Regions from separate parts of the Duganella kummerowiae genome, predicted to be linked through region 1. Evidence: riboswitches for the same ligand, from Rfam matches in the RefSeq annotation. Region 1 holds a riboswitch; the other holds the start of a gene.
The links. A riboswitch is a leader RNA that binds a small molecule or an ion and turns the genes downstream of it on or off. The one in region 1 is predicted to bind glycine.

Region 1 (5,014 bases):
GCGCGGCGGCGGCGGATTGGCAGACGGCGTGGAAGATGGCGTACAGCAGCAAGGATTTCTTCAGCATGGCGGCATCCTTCATGGCAGGTGGACAAGGGAAACGGCAGGTTATCACATCACGATGCTAAACAAATCATCAACATCGCAGTACACTGTAAGTCCGTGCCTGCAAGGAGCCCCCCCATGCGTATCAAGACCGCCCTGCTGCTGGCCGCGGCCCTGGCCTGCGGCAGGGCGGCGGCATGCGAGCCGGTGCGGTTCGGCTATCCCGACCAGCATCGCCCGCCCTACTGGCTGGGCAATGGCCACGAGGTACCGGCCAGCCATCCCGGCGCCGGGGTCGAACTGCTGCGCCGCTTCGCGGCCAGCGCCGGCTGCAGCGCCGAGTTCGTGCGCCTGCCGGTGTTGCGCCTGCGGGCCATGCTGGCGGCCGGGGAAATCGACTTCCTGCCGCTCGACACCAGCGCACAGGATACGCCAGGCGTGGTATTCCCGCGCACCGGCAACGGCAGCCCCGATCCGGAACGGGCCACGCCCATGCTGGTGGTGGTGTGGTGCGGGCGGCCGACCGTCTCCGGCCGGACACCGACCCGCTGCCATTCTTCCAGAACCACCCTGTCGGACTGACCCTGGGCTCGCCCTATGCCGAGCGCCTGGCCAGGGCCGGGGTCCAGGTCGACAGCGGCGCCGCCGACGTGGCGCGCAATTTCGAGAAGTTGCGCCTGGGCCGGGTCGACGCTTTCGCGGTGTCGCTGGCGTGGGCTGGCGACATGGACGCCTATGTGGCCGCCCGCTACGGCAAGCAGTTCGTGCGGCTGGAAAAGCCGATGTTCGGCGACCATGTCTGGCTGGTCGCCAGCAAGGCTTACTATGACGCCCATCCGCAGCAGGTCGAAGCCATGTGGCGCTGGCTGGGCGGCGGCGGCAAGCGCCTGTTCTCGCAGCTGGTGCGCCAGTACCTCGACCCGCCGCCATAGTAGCTGTTTCAGGATAAAATGGCGGGCTACGCATCACGCACGAGCTTCATGAAAAAGTTGTTCATCTTCGCAGCGGCAGCGGCCGGTGTCGCCGGCCTGTTCTATATCAACCTGCAATCGGCAGGCGCCATCACGGTGACGGCCTATAACGGCAGCGGCAAGACCATACGCGAACTGGTGATACGCGTGACCGATACCTCCTATCCTGTCGGCGACATCGCGCCTGGCGCCTCGGCCACCGTCAAGGTGCGCCCCAGCGGCGATACCCGCGTCACCCTGGAAATAGACGGGCGCGTCCGCGCCATCCTCGACACCCCCATCGAACGCGGCAGCGAAGGCAGCATCGCGCTGGAGTTCACGCCATCGGGCGCCGTCAATTTCAGCACCAGCCTGAAGCCTGGCGGTGAGGTCTATTGAGGCCGATATTGACGTACTGCGCGCCGCGCGCTATGGTCGGCTTCCACCGATAGACCGATCAAGGATGCCATGAAACCTGCCACCCCTGGCCTGAGCCGGCGCGACCTGCTGCTGGCCACCCTGTCCACCGCCGCCGCAGCCACCCTGCCCGGCGCCGTACTGGCCGCCGTCAAACCCGCCACCGCGGACGACACCCGGCTGCACGCCCTGCTGGATGAATTCGCCGAAGAACTGCTGCGCCTGTCGCCGACCACGGCCACCTCGCTGGGCCTGGACTCGGGCCCGCGCGCAGGCCTCAAGTCGCAGCTGGACGACGTCTCCTTCACGGCCGACGAGCAATGGGCGGCACAGGTCAAGTCCATGCTGGCGCGCCTGCAGAAGATAGAACGCGGCGCTCTCACCGCGCGCGGGCAAATCCAGTACGACACGGTACGCTACTCGGCCAACGCCGGCATGGACGGCCTGCGCTTCCCGTTTGGCGGCGCCGCCGCCGGCTTCCACGGCGGCACCGCGCCCTTCCCCGTCACCCAGCAGGACGGCGCCATCACCAGCATCCCCGAATTCCTGGACTCGCAGCACATCATCAAGACAGGCGCCGACGCCGAGGCCTACCTGGCGCGCCTGGCCGCGCTGGGCAAGGTGCTGGACGACGAAACCGCCCGCATCGAAGCGCAGGCCGCCAAGGGCGTGCTGCCGCCCGACTTCATCGCCCGCACCGCGCTGGGCCAGCTGCGCGACTTCCGCAAGACGCCGGCGGCAGAACAGAAACTGGTGACCTCGGTGCGCGACCGCGCCGCCAAGCTGGGCCTGGCGGGCGACTGGGAAGGCCGCGCCGGCAAGCTGGTGGCCGGCAGCGTCTACCCGGCCCTGGAGCGGCAGATCGCGGCATTTGCCAAGGCCACCGAAAAAGCCACCGACGTGGCCGGCGTTCACCGCCTGCCGGACGGCGCCGCCTATTACGACTGGGCCCTGCGCCTGGGCACCTCGACCAACCGCAGCCCGCAGGAGATCCACGCCATCGGCCTGCAACAGAACAAGGAGCTGCAGTCGCGCATCGACGCCATCCTGAGGAAGCAGGGCCTGAGCCAGGGCACCGTGGGTGCGCGCATGACGGCGCTGTCCAAGGACCCGTCCCGCTTCTATGCCGACGACGACCAGGGCCGCGCCCAGCTGATCGCCTTCTGCAACGAGAAGATTGCCGCCATCCGCCAGCTGATGCCGCGCATCTCGCACCTGGACATGAAAGCCCCGCTGCAAATCAAGCGGGTGCCGCCCGACATCGAGGCCGGCGCGCCGCTCGGCTACATGAACTTCGCCTCGCTGGACGGCTCGCGCCCGGCCATCTATTACGTCAACCTGAAGTCCACCACGCTGTGGCCCAGGCACGAGCTGACCACCCTGACCGCCCACGAGGGGCTGCCCGGCCATGCCTGGCAGGGCGCCTACCTGGCCGAGCACCACGGCGAACTGCCGCTGATCTCATCCCTGGTCGGCTTCAACGCCTTCGTCGAGGGCTGGGCCCTGTATGCGGAACAGCTGGTCGATGAATTCGGACTGTACGCCAACGACCCGTTCAGCCAGGTCGGCTACCTGCAGGCGCAGCAGTTCCGCGCCTGCCGCCTGGTGGTGGACACCGGCATCCACGCGCTCAAGTGGAGCCGCGAGCAGGCCATCGAGTTCCTGGTCGAGAACACCGGGCGCGGCCGGCAGGCCATGACCAGCGAGATCGACCGCTACACGGTGTCGCCGGGCCAGGCCTGCGGCTACAAGATGGGCCACAACGAAATCCTGCGCCAGCGCCAGCGCGCCAAGGCCGTGCTGGGCGCGAAATTCGACCTGGCCGGCTTCAACGACGCCCTGGTCGCCAGCTGCGGGGTGCCGCTGGCGGTGCTGCCCACCGTGGTGGACCAGTACATCGGGCTGCGCCAGAAAGCCTGAAAACGCCGTTGACGGCGGGGCCGCTTCCCGGTTAAGCTAAAAAAGCGATATCGGGAGAGCCCCTGCCTCCCGGCACGGCGCCGAAGGAGCAACCGCCCCGGAATCTCTCAGGCCAACGGACCGATACCGCACAGTACACTCTGAAGAGCTGCCGGCGCCAGCGTCGCCCGGCACACCGAAGGAGCAAGCGCGCCGGCAATCGGGCGGCGCGTGAATCTCTCAGGTCCGGAACAGAGGGGGTGCCGCCGCGCATGTCGCACGGCGGCCATCCCCTTTGACGCGCCGGAGCTCCATCCCATGAAAACCATAGCCATCATCGGCGGCGGCATCACCGGCGTCACGACCGCCTACGCCCTCGCCAAACGCGGTTTCGACGTCACCCTGCTGGAACGCCACCGCTATCCCGCAATGGAAACCTCGTTTGCCAACGGCGGCCAGCTGTCGGCCTCCAATGCCGAAGTCTGGAACCACCGCTCCACCATCATCAAGGGCCTGAAGTGGATGCTGAAGAACGATGCGCCGCTGCTGGTCAACCCCAGGCCCGGCTGGCACAAGCTGTCCTGGTTCGCCGAATTCATCGCCAGCATCCCGCACTACGAGCGCAATACCGTCGCCACCGCGCGCCTGGCGGTGGCGGCGCGCCAGCACCTGTTCGACTGGGCCGCCAGCGAGGGCGTGCAGTTCGACCACCAGCGCGCGGGCATCCTGCACATCTACCGCGACCGGGCCGGTTTCGAGCACGCCGGCCAGGTCTCGCGCCTGCTGGCCGAAGGCGGCCTGGCGCGCCGCGCCGTCACCCCGGAAGAGATGCGCGCCATCGAGCCGGCGCTGGCCGGCACCTATTACGGCGGCTACTACACCGAGAGCGACAGCACCGGCGACATCCACAAGTTCACCAACGGCCTGGCGCAGGCGGCCCAGCGCCTGGGCATGCAGCTGCGCTGCGGCGCCGAAGTTCAACAGGTGCAGGCCGACGCGCGCGGCGCCCGCATCACGCTGCGCCAGGACGGCCTGGTCTCGCAGCTGGAGGCGGACGCGGTGGTGATATGCGCCGGCGTGGCCAGCCGCGCCCTGGCCGCCAGCCTGGGCGACCGCGTCAACATCTATCCGGTCAAAGGCTATTCGATCACGGTGCACCTGAACGACGCCGCCAGCCAGGCCGCCGCACCGAACGTCAGTCTGCTGGACGACGAGACCAAGCTGGTCACCAGCCGCCTGGGGCCGGACCGCTTCCGCGTGGCCGGCACGGCCGAATTCAACGGCTACAACCGCGACATCCGGGCCGACCGCATCCAGCCGCTGGTCGACTGGGTGCAGCAGTGCTTCCCCGGCGTGAACACGCGCGCCGTCACGCCCTGGGCCGGACTGCGGCCCATGATGCCGGACCTGATGCCGCGCGTGGGACGCGGCAGGCTGCCCACGGTGTTCTACAACACCGGCCACGGCCACCTGGGCTGGACCCTGTCGGCCGCCACCGCCGAGATCATCGCGCAGACCATGTCCACCGCGCTGCAGCCAGGCAGGGCCAGGGTGGTGGCCGGCGCTCTGGCCTGAGGGCCGCGAACGCGGGCGTGTCAGTACGGCGTCGGCACCGGCGTCAGCTGCACCGGCGCGCTGGCCTGGGGGCGCGGCAGCGCGGCCTGGCGCGCCACCAGCTGCTCGAATTCCGCCAGCGGCAGCGG
Region 2 (5,014 bases), on a different contig from region 1:
GGCTGCTGGCGCCCATCGCGCACGCGGCGCTGCCGGCGGTGGAGGCCTACCTGGACCGGCTGGCGCAGCGCCCGGCCTTCCTGGCCCACGGCCGCAATGGGCTGGTCTGAAGGGCCCAGCAAGGCATATTCCTACAGGCCTGCAAGTAGCATTCCGATTCCTGCTGCCGCGCGACACACCCATCATGGCATTACCGGAGCGCGCCGCCCGTCGCGGCGGTTCCGGCCGATACTTTTATTGACTTCATAAAGGAATCACCATGGCCTCGAACCAGAAATCCAGCGGCAGCAAGCAAAGTTCCAACAGCAGCAGCAAGCAGTCGGGCAACCAGGGTTCACGCAGCGGCACCCAGGGCGGCACCCACGAGCAGCACGTGGAAGCCGGCCGTCAAAGCCACAAGAACGACGGCAACAAGCAATCCGGTTCGGGCAGCCGTTCGCGCTAAGGGCGCCGCGTAAGATATGACAGCCCGGCCTGCCGGGCTGTTTTCATATGTTGGTGACGCGGTGTCCGGCCGGCGGCACGAAATCGCGGATCTCGTTGATCATGCCGACGCCGAGCGCCTCCTTGCCGGTCAGGTGCAGGTCGGAGTAGGCGTGGGTGCGCCAGTGGTCGTCGGTCAGCTGGACGTGCCTGCGCAGGATTTGCTCGGTGCGGGCGTCGTCCGCCTGCAAGCCCTCGACGATGATGCGCAGCGCGTCCGGACGGGCGCCATGCGGTGCGCTGGCGTGCGATTTATGCACCATGAACCGGGCGGTCTCGCTGGCGTAGCGTTTGGTTCCGGCCAGGAACAGGATCACGGCAATCGACGCCACCGCGCCCGCGTTGTAGGTGATGATGTTGATCGGCAGCTTGCTCAGGTAGTTGTAGAGGCAGATCCCGTCGCTGACGTAGCCGCCGTTGGACTGGATCAGGATGTGGGCCGTGGTGATGCGGTCCTCGGTCATGTCGGCCACGGCGTCGAACACGCGATGCACCATATCGCTGTTGACGTCGCCGGACAGGGTAAACCAGGCTTGGCCCTCCAAACTATGTTCTTCGCTCATGGCAGGCTCCAATAAAGATGAATTTATTCTAGCAAATAGTTGTTGTCCAGGGCCGCCGCCCCGCTTTCATTCGTGCGCACCGGGGTGCGGGGCAAGATTGACACTCCTGCCCTTCTGGCATATAGTCCCGAGTCTTGATCGGGAGAGGGTAGCCGGTAGGTATTACCAGCGCTGCCGCCGAAGGGGCATTACCCATAAACTCTCAGGCAAAAGGACCGGTCAAGGAACCTGCATCCGCCCCGTGCGGATTTGGGCTCAACTCTGGAGAGCGGCCGCGGCGCACGCCGGCGGCCCACCGAAGGGGCGCGCGGGAACATCTTCCCGCTATCTCTCAGGTACCAAGGACAGAGGGGTCTGCGATCAATGTTGTGGAGCGGCCGGCTAGGCGCTTCCTTGCTTGTTCTGTTAACCCTACTCTCCCGGACCGAGGATCTATGTCGCTCAAAGCCACCCCACTCAACACCGTCCACCGCGCCGCCGGCGCCCGCATGGTCGATTTCGGCGGCTGGGACATGCCGGTCAACTACGGTTCCCAGATCGAGGAACACCACGCGGTGCGCACCGACGTCGGCATGTTCGACGTGGCCCACATGTGCGTGGTCGACATCAAGGGCGCCAACGTGCGCGCCTTCCTGCGCGGCCTGCTGGCCAACAATGTCGACAAGCTGCAAGTGTCGGGCAAGGCCCTGTACTCCTGCATGCTGAATCCGGAAGGCCGGGTGATCGACGACCTGATCGTGTATTTCATCGACGAGAGCTGGTTCCGCCTGGTGGTCAATGCCGGCACCGCCGAGAAGGACGTGGCCTGGATGCAGGCGCAAAATGAGGCCGCCGGCAGCGGCCTGTCCATCACCCAGCGCCGCGATGGTGACGCGGCGGGCAATGAAGCGTTGGCGCTGATCGCCGTGCAGGGACCGAACGCGCGCGCCAAGGTGTGGCAAGTGATCCCGGAATCGCAGGCCGCCACTGCCGACATGAAACCGTTCAACGTCGCCTTCGTGCACAGCGCCGCCTTTGGCCAGGCCATGGTGGCGCGCACCGGCTACACCGGCGAGGACGGCTTCGAGATCGGCGTGTCCGCCAGCCAGGCGCCGGCCTTGTGGAACGCCCTGGCCGCCGCCGGCGTCAAGCCGGCCGGCCTGGGCGCACGCGACACCCTGCGCCTGGAAGCCGGCATGAACCTGTACGGCCAGGACATGGATGAAACCGTGAACCCGTTGGACGCCGGCCTGGCCTGGACCATAGACCTGGTCTCCGAGCGCGACTTCATCGGCAAGGCCGCCCTGCTTTCGGAAGGCCAGCGCTCGCAGTTCGTGGGCCTGATCCTGCGCGAAAAGGGCGGCGTGCTGCGCGCCCACCAGAAAGTCATCGTACCAGGACAGGACGCCACCGGCGAAATCACTTCCGGCACCTTCTCCCCCACCATGCAGCAGGCCATCGCCCTGGCCCGCGTGCCGCTGGGCGTGCAAGTGGGCGATACTGTGCAGGTCGAGATCCGCGACAAGAAGCTGGCCGCCTCCGTGGTCAAGCTGCCGTTCGTGCGCAACGGCAAAATCCTGGCTGTCTAACATAACAAACCATCCCAACCTGGAGCCCCACATGAATATACCTGCAGACCTGAAGTACACCGAATCCCACGAATGGGTGCGCCTGGAGTCCGACGGCACCGTCACCGTCGGCATCACCGAGTTCGCGCAGGATGCGCTGGGCGATATCGTGTTCGTCGAGCTGCCGAAAGTGGGCGCCTCCTACGGCGCCGGCGACGACGCCGCCGTGGTCGAATCGGTCAAGGCCGCCAGCGATATCTACGCTCCCATCGCCGGCGAAGTGATCGCCGTGAACGACGACGTGGCCGGCGCCCCCGAGTCCATCAACAGCGACGCCTACGCCGCCTGGTTGTTCAAGATCAAGCCGGCCGACGTGTCGGCCCTGGACGGCTTGCTGGACGCCGCCGCCTACGGCAAGGCCACCGACGCCTGATCGTCGTACCAGCCATTGGCTGGCACGACCGCCGGCCCGTGGCCGGCACCACGCTCCCGCTGCGCGCGGGAGCGGCGCAGCACTTTATTCCTCATTTGCCCTCGCCCATCATGACCCGCACCAGCCTGACCCAACTCGAAGCCCGCGACGCCTTCATCGCCCGCCACATCGGCCCGGACGCCGCAGAACAGCAAGCCATGCTAGCCACCCTCGGCTACGCCAGCCGCGCCTCCCTGATCGACGCCATCGTGCCGCCCTCCATCCGCAACAAGAGCGCGCTGCCGCTGGGCCAGTTCAGCGCGCCCCTGCCGGAGCAGGATGCGCTGGGCAAGCTGAAAGCCATCGCCTCGAAAAACAAGGTGCTCAAGTCGCTGATCGGCCAGGGCTACTACAACACCCACACCCCGGGCGTGGTGCTGCGCAATATCTTTGAAAACCCGGCCTGGTACACGGCCTACACCCCCTACCAGCCCGAGATTTCGCAAGGCCGCCTGGAAGCCATCCTGAACTTCCAGCAGACCATCACCGACCTGACCGGCATGGGCATCGCCAACGCCTCCATGCTGGACGAAGGCACCGCGGCCGCCGAGGCCATGACCCTGCTGCAGCGCGTGGGCAAATCCAAGTCCACCGTGTTCTACGTGGCTGACGACGTGCTGCCGCAGACCCTGGAAGTGGTGCAGACCCGCGCCAGGCCGCTGGGCATCGAGGTGCGCAGCTTCGCCCCGGCCGCCATCGGCGACCTGGGCGAATGCTTCGGCGTGCTGCTGCAATACCCGGGCGTGAACGGCGACGTGCGCGACTACCGCGCCGCCGCCGAGGCCCTGCACGCCAAGGGCGCCATGCTGGTGGTGGCAGCCGACCTGCTGGCCCTGACCCTGCTGGCCGCGCCGGGCGAATGGGGCGCCGACGTGGTGGTCGGCAACAGCCAGCGCTTTGGCGTGCCGCTCGGTTTCGGCGGCCCGCACGCCGGCTACCTGGCCACCCGCGACGAATACAAGCGCTCCATGCCGGGCCGCCTGGTCGGCGTGACGGTGGACGCCCAGGGCAACCAGGCTTACCGCCTGGCCCTGCAGACCCGCGAACAGCACATCCGCCGCGAGAAAGCCACCTCCAACATCTGCACTGCGCAAGTGCTGCTGGCCGTGATCGCCTCCATGTACGCGGTCTACCACGGCCCGCAAGGCCTGCGCCAGATCGCCCAGCGCGTGCACCGCTACACCGGCATCCTGGCGGCCAACCTGAAGAGTCTGGGCTACAGCGTCAACGATACCTATTTCGATACCCTGACCGTGGCCACCGACGATGCGGAAAAACTGCACGCGGCCGCCGCCGCCCAGGGCATCAACCTGCGCCGCATCGACGGCCAGCGCGTCGGCGTGTCGCTGGACGAAACCACCACCCGCGACGACATCGCCGCCCTGTGGACCGTGTTTGGCGGTAGCGGTGCTGCGACTGATTTCGACGCCGTGGAAGCCCAGGTGCAGGACGCCTACCCGGCCGCCCTGGCCCGCACCAGTGCCTACCTGACCCACCCGGTATTCAACCGCTACCACTCGGAAACCGAGATGCTGCGCTACCTGCGCAGCCTGGCCGACAAGGACCTGGCGCTGGACCGCACCATGATCCCGCTGGGCTCCTGCACCATGAAGCTGAACGCCACCAGCGAGATGGTCCCGGTGACCTGGCCCGAGTTCTCCAGCATCCACCCGTTCGCCCCCGCCGACCAGACCGTGGGCTACCGCGAAATGATAGGCCAGCTGGAAGACATGCTGTGCGCCGTGACCGGCTACGCCGCCGTCTCGCTGCAGCCCAACGCCGGCTCGCAGGGCGAATACGCCGGCCTGCTGGTGATACAGGCCTACCACCAGTCGCGCGGCGAAGGCCACCGCAACATTTGCCTGATCCCGTCCTCGGCGCACGGCACCAACCCGGCGTCCGCCAACATGGTCGGCATGCAGGTGGTGGTGACCGCCTGCGACGCCAAC

Region 2: it holds a riboswitch for glycine, as region 1 does, so the genes downstream of both, gcvT (glycine cleavage system aminomethyltransferase GcvT) here and ACLB1G_RS03815 (D-amino acid dehydrogenase) in region 1, are expected to answer to the same signal.

Annotation. Positions count from the first base shown of each region.
Region 1 is NZ_JBKFEH010000004.1:95,529-100,542, forward strand. Features, by position in the region: gene ACLB1G_RS03790 (HAF repeat-containing protein) at 1-67, opposite strand, end outside; gene ACLB1G_RS03795 (hypothetical protein) at 184-627, shown strand; gene ACLB1G_RS03800 (hypothetical protein) at 555-977, shown strand; gene ACLB1G_RS03805 (hypothetical protein) at 1,026-1,394, shown strand; gene ACLB1G_RS03810 (DUF885 domain-containing protein) at 1,464-3,332, shown strand; glycine riboswitch at 3,374-3,465, shown strand; glycine riboswitch at 3,466-3,576, shown strand; gene ACLB1G_RS03815 (D-amino acid dehydrogenase) at 3,600-4,886, shown strand; gene ACLB1G_RS03820 (putative bifunctional diguanylate cyclase/phosphodiesterase) at 4,907-5,014, opposite strand, start outside.
Region 2 is NZ_JBKFEH010000002.1:443,724-448,737, forward strand. Features, by position in the region: gene ACLB1G_RS02735 (glutathione S-transferase family protein) at 1-110, shown strand, start outside; gene ACLB1G_RS02740 (hypothetical protein) at 260-445, shown strand; gene ACLB1G_RS02745 (ATP-dependent Clp protease proteolytic subunit) at 489-1,046, opposite strand; glycine riboswitch at 1,176-1,274, shown strand; glycine riboswitch at 1,298-1,404, shown strand; gene gcvT (glycine cleavage system aminomethyltransferase GcvT) at 1,481-2,614, shown strand; gene gcvH (glycine cleavage system protein GcvH) at 2,646-3,026, shown strand; gene gcvP (aminomethyl-transferring glycine dehydrogenase) at 3,137-5,014, shown strand, end outside.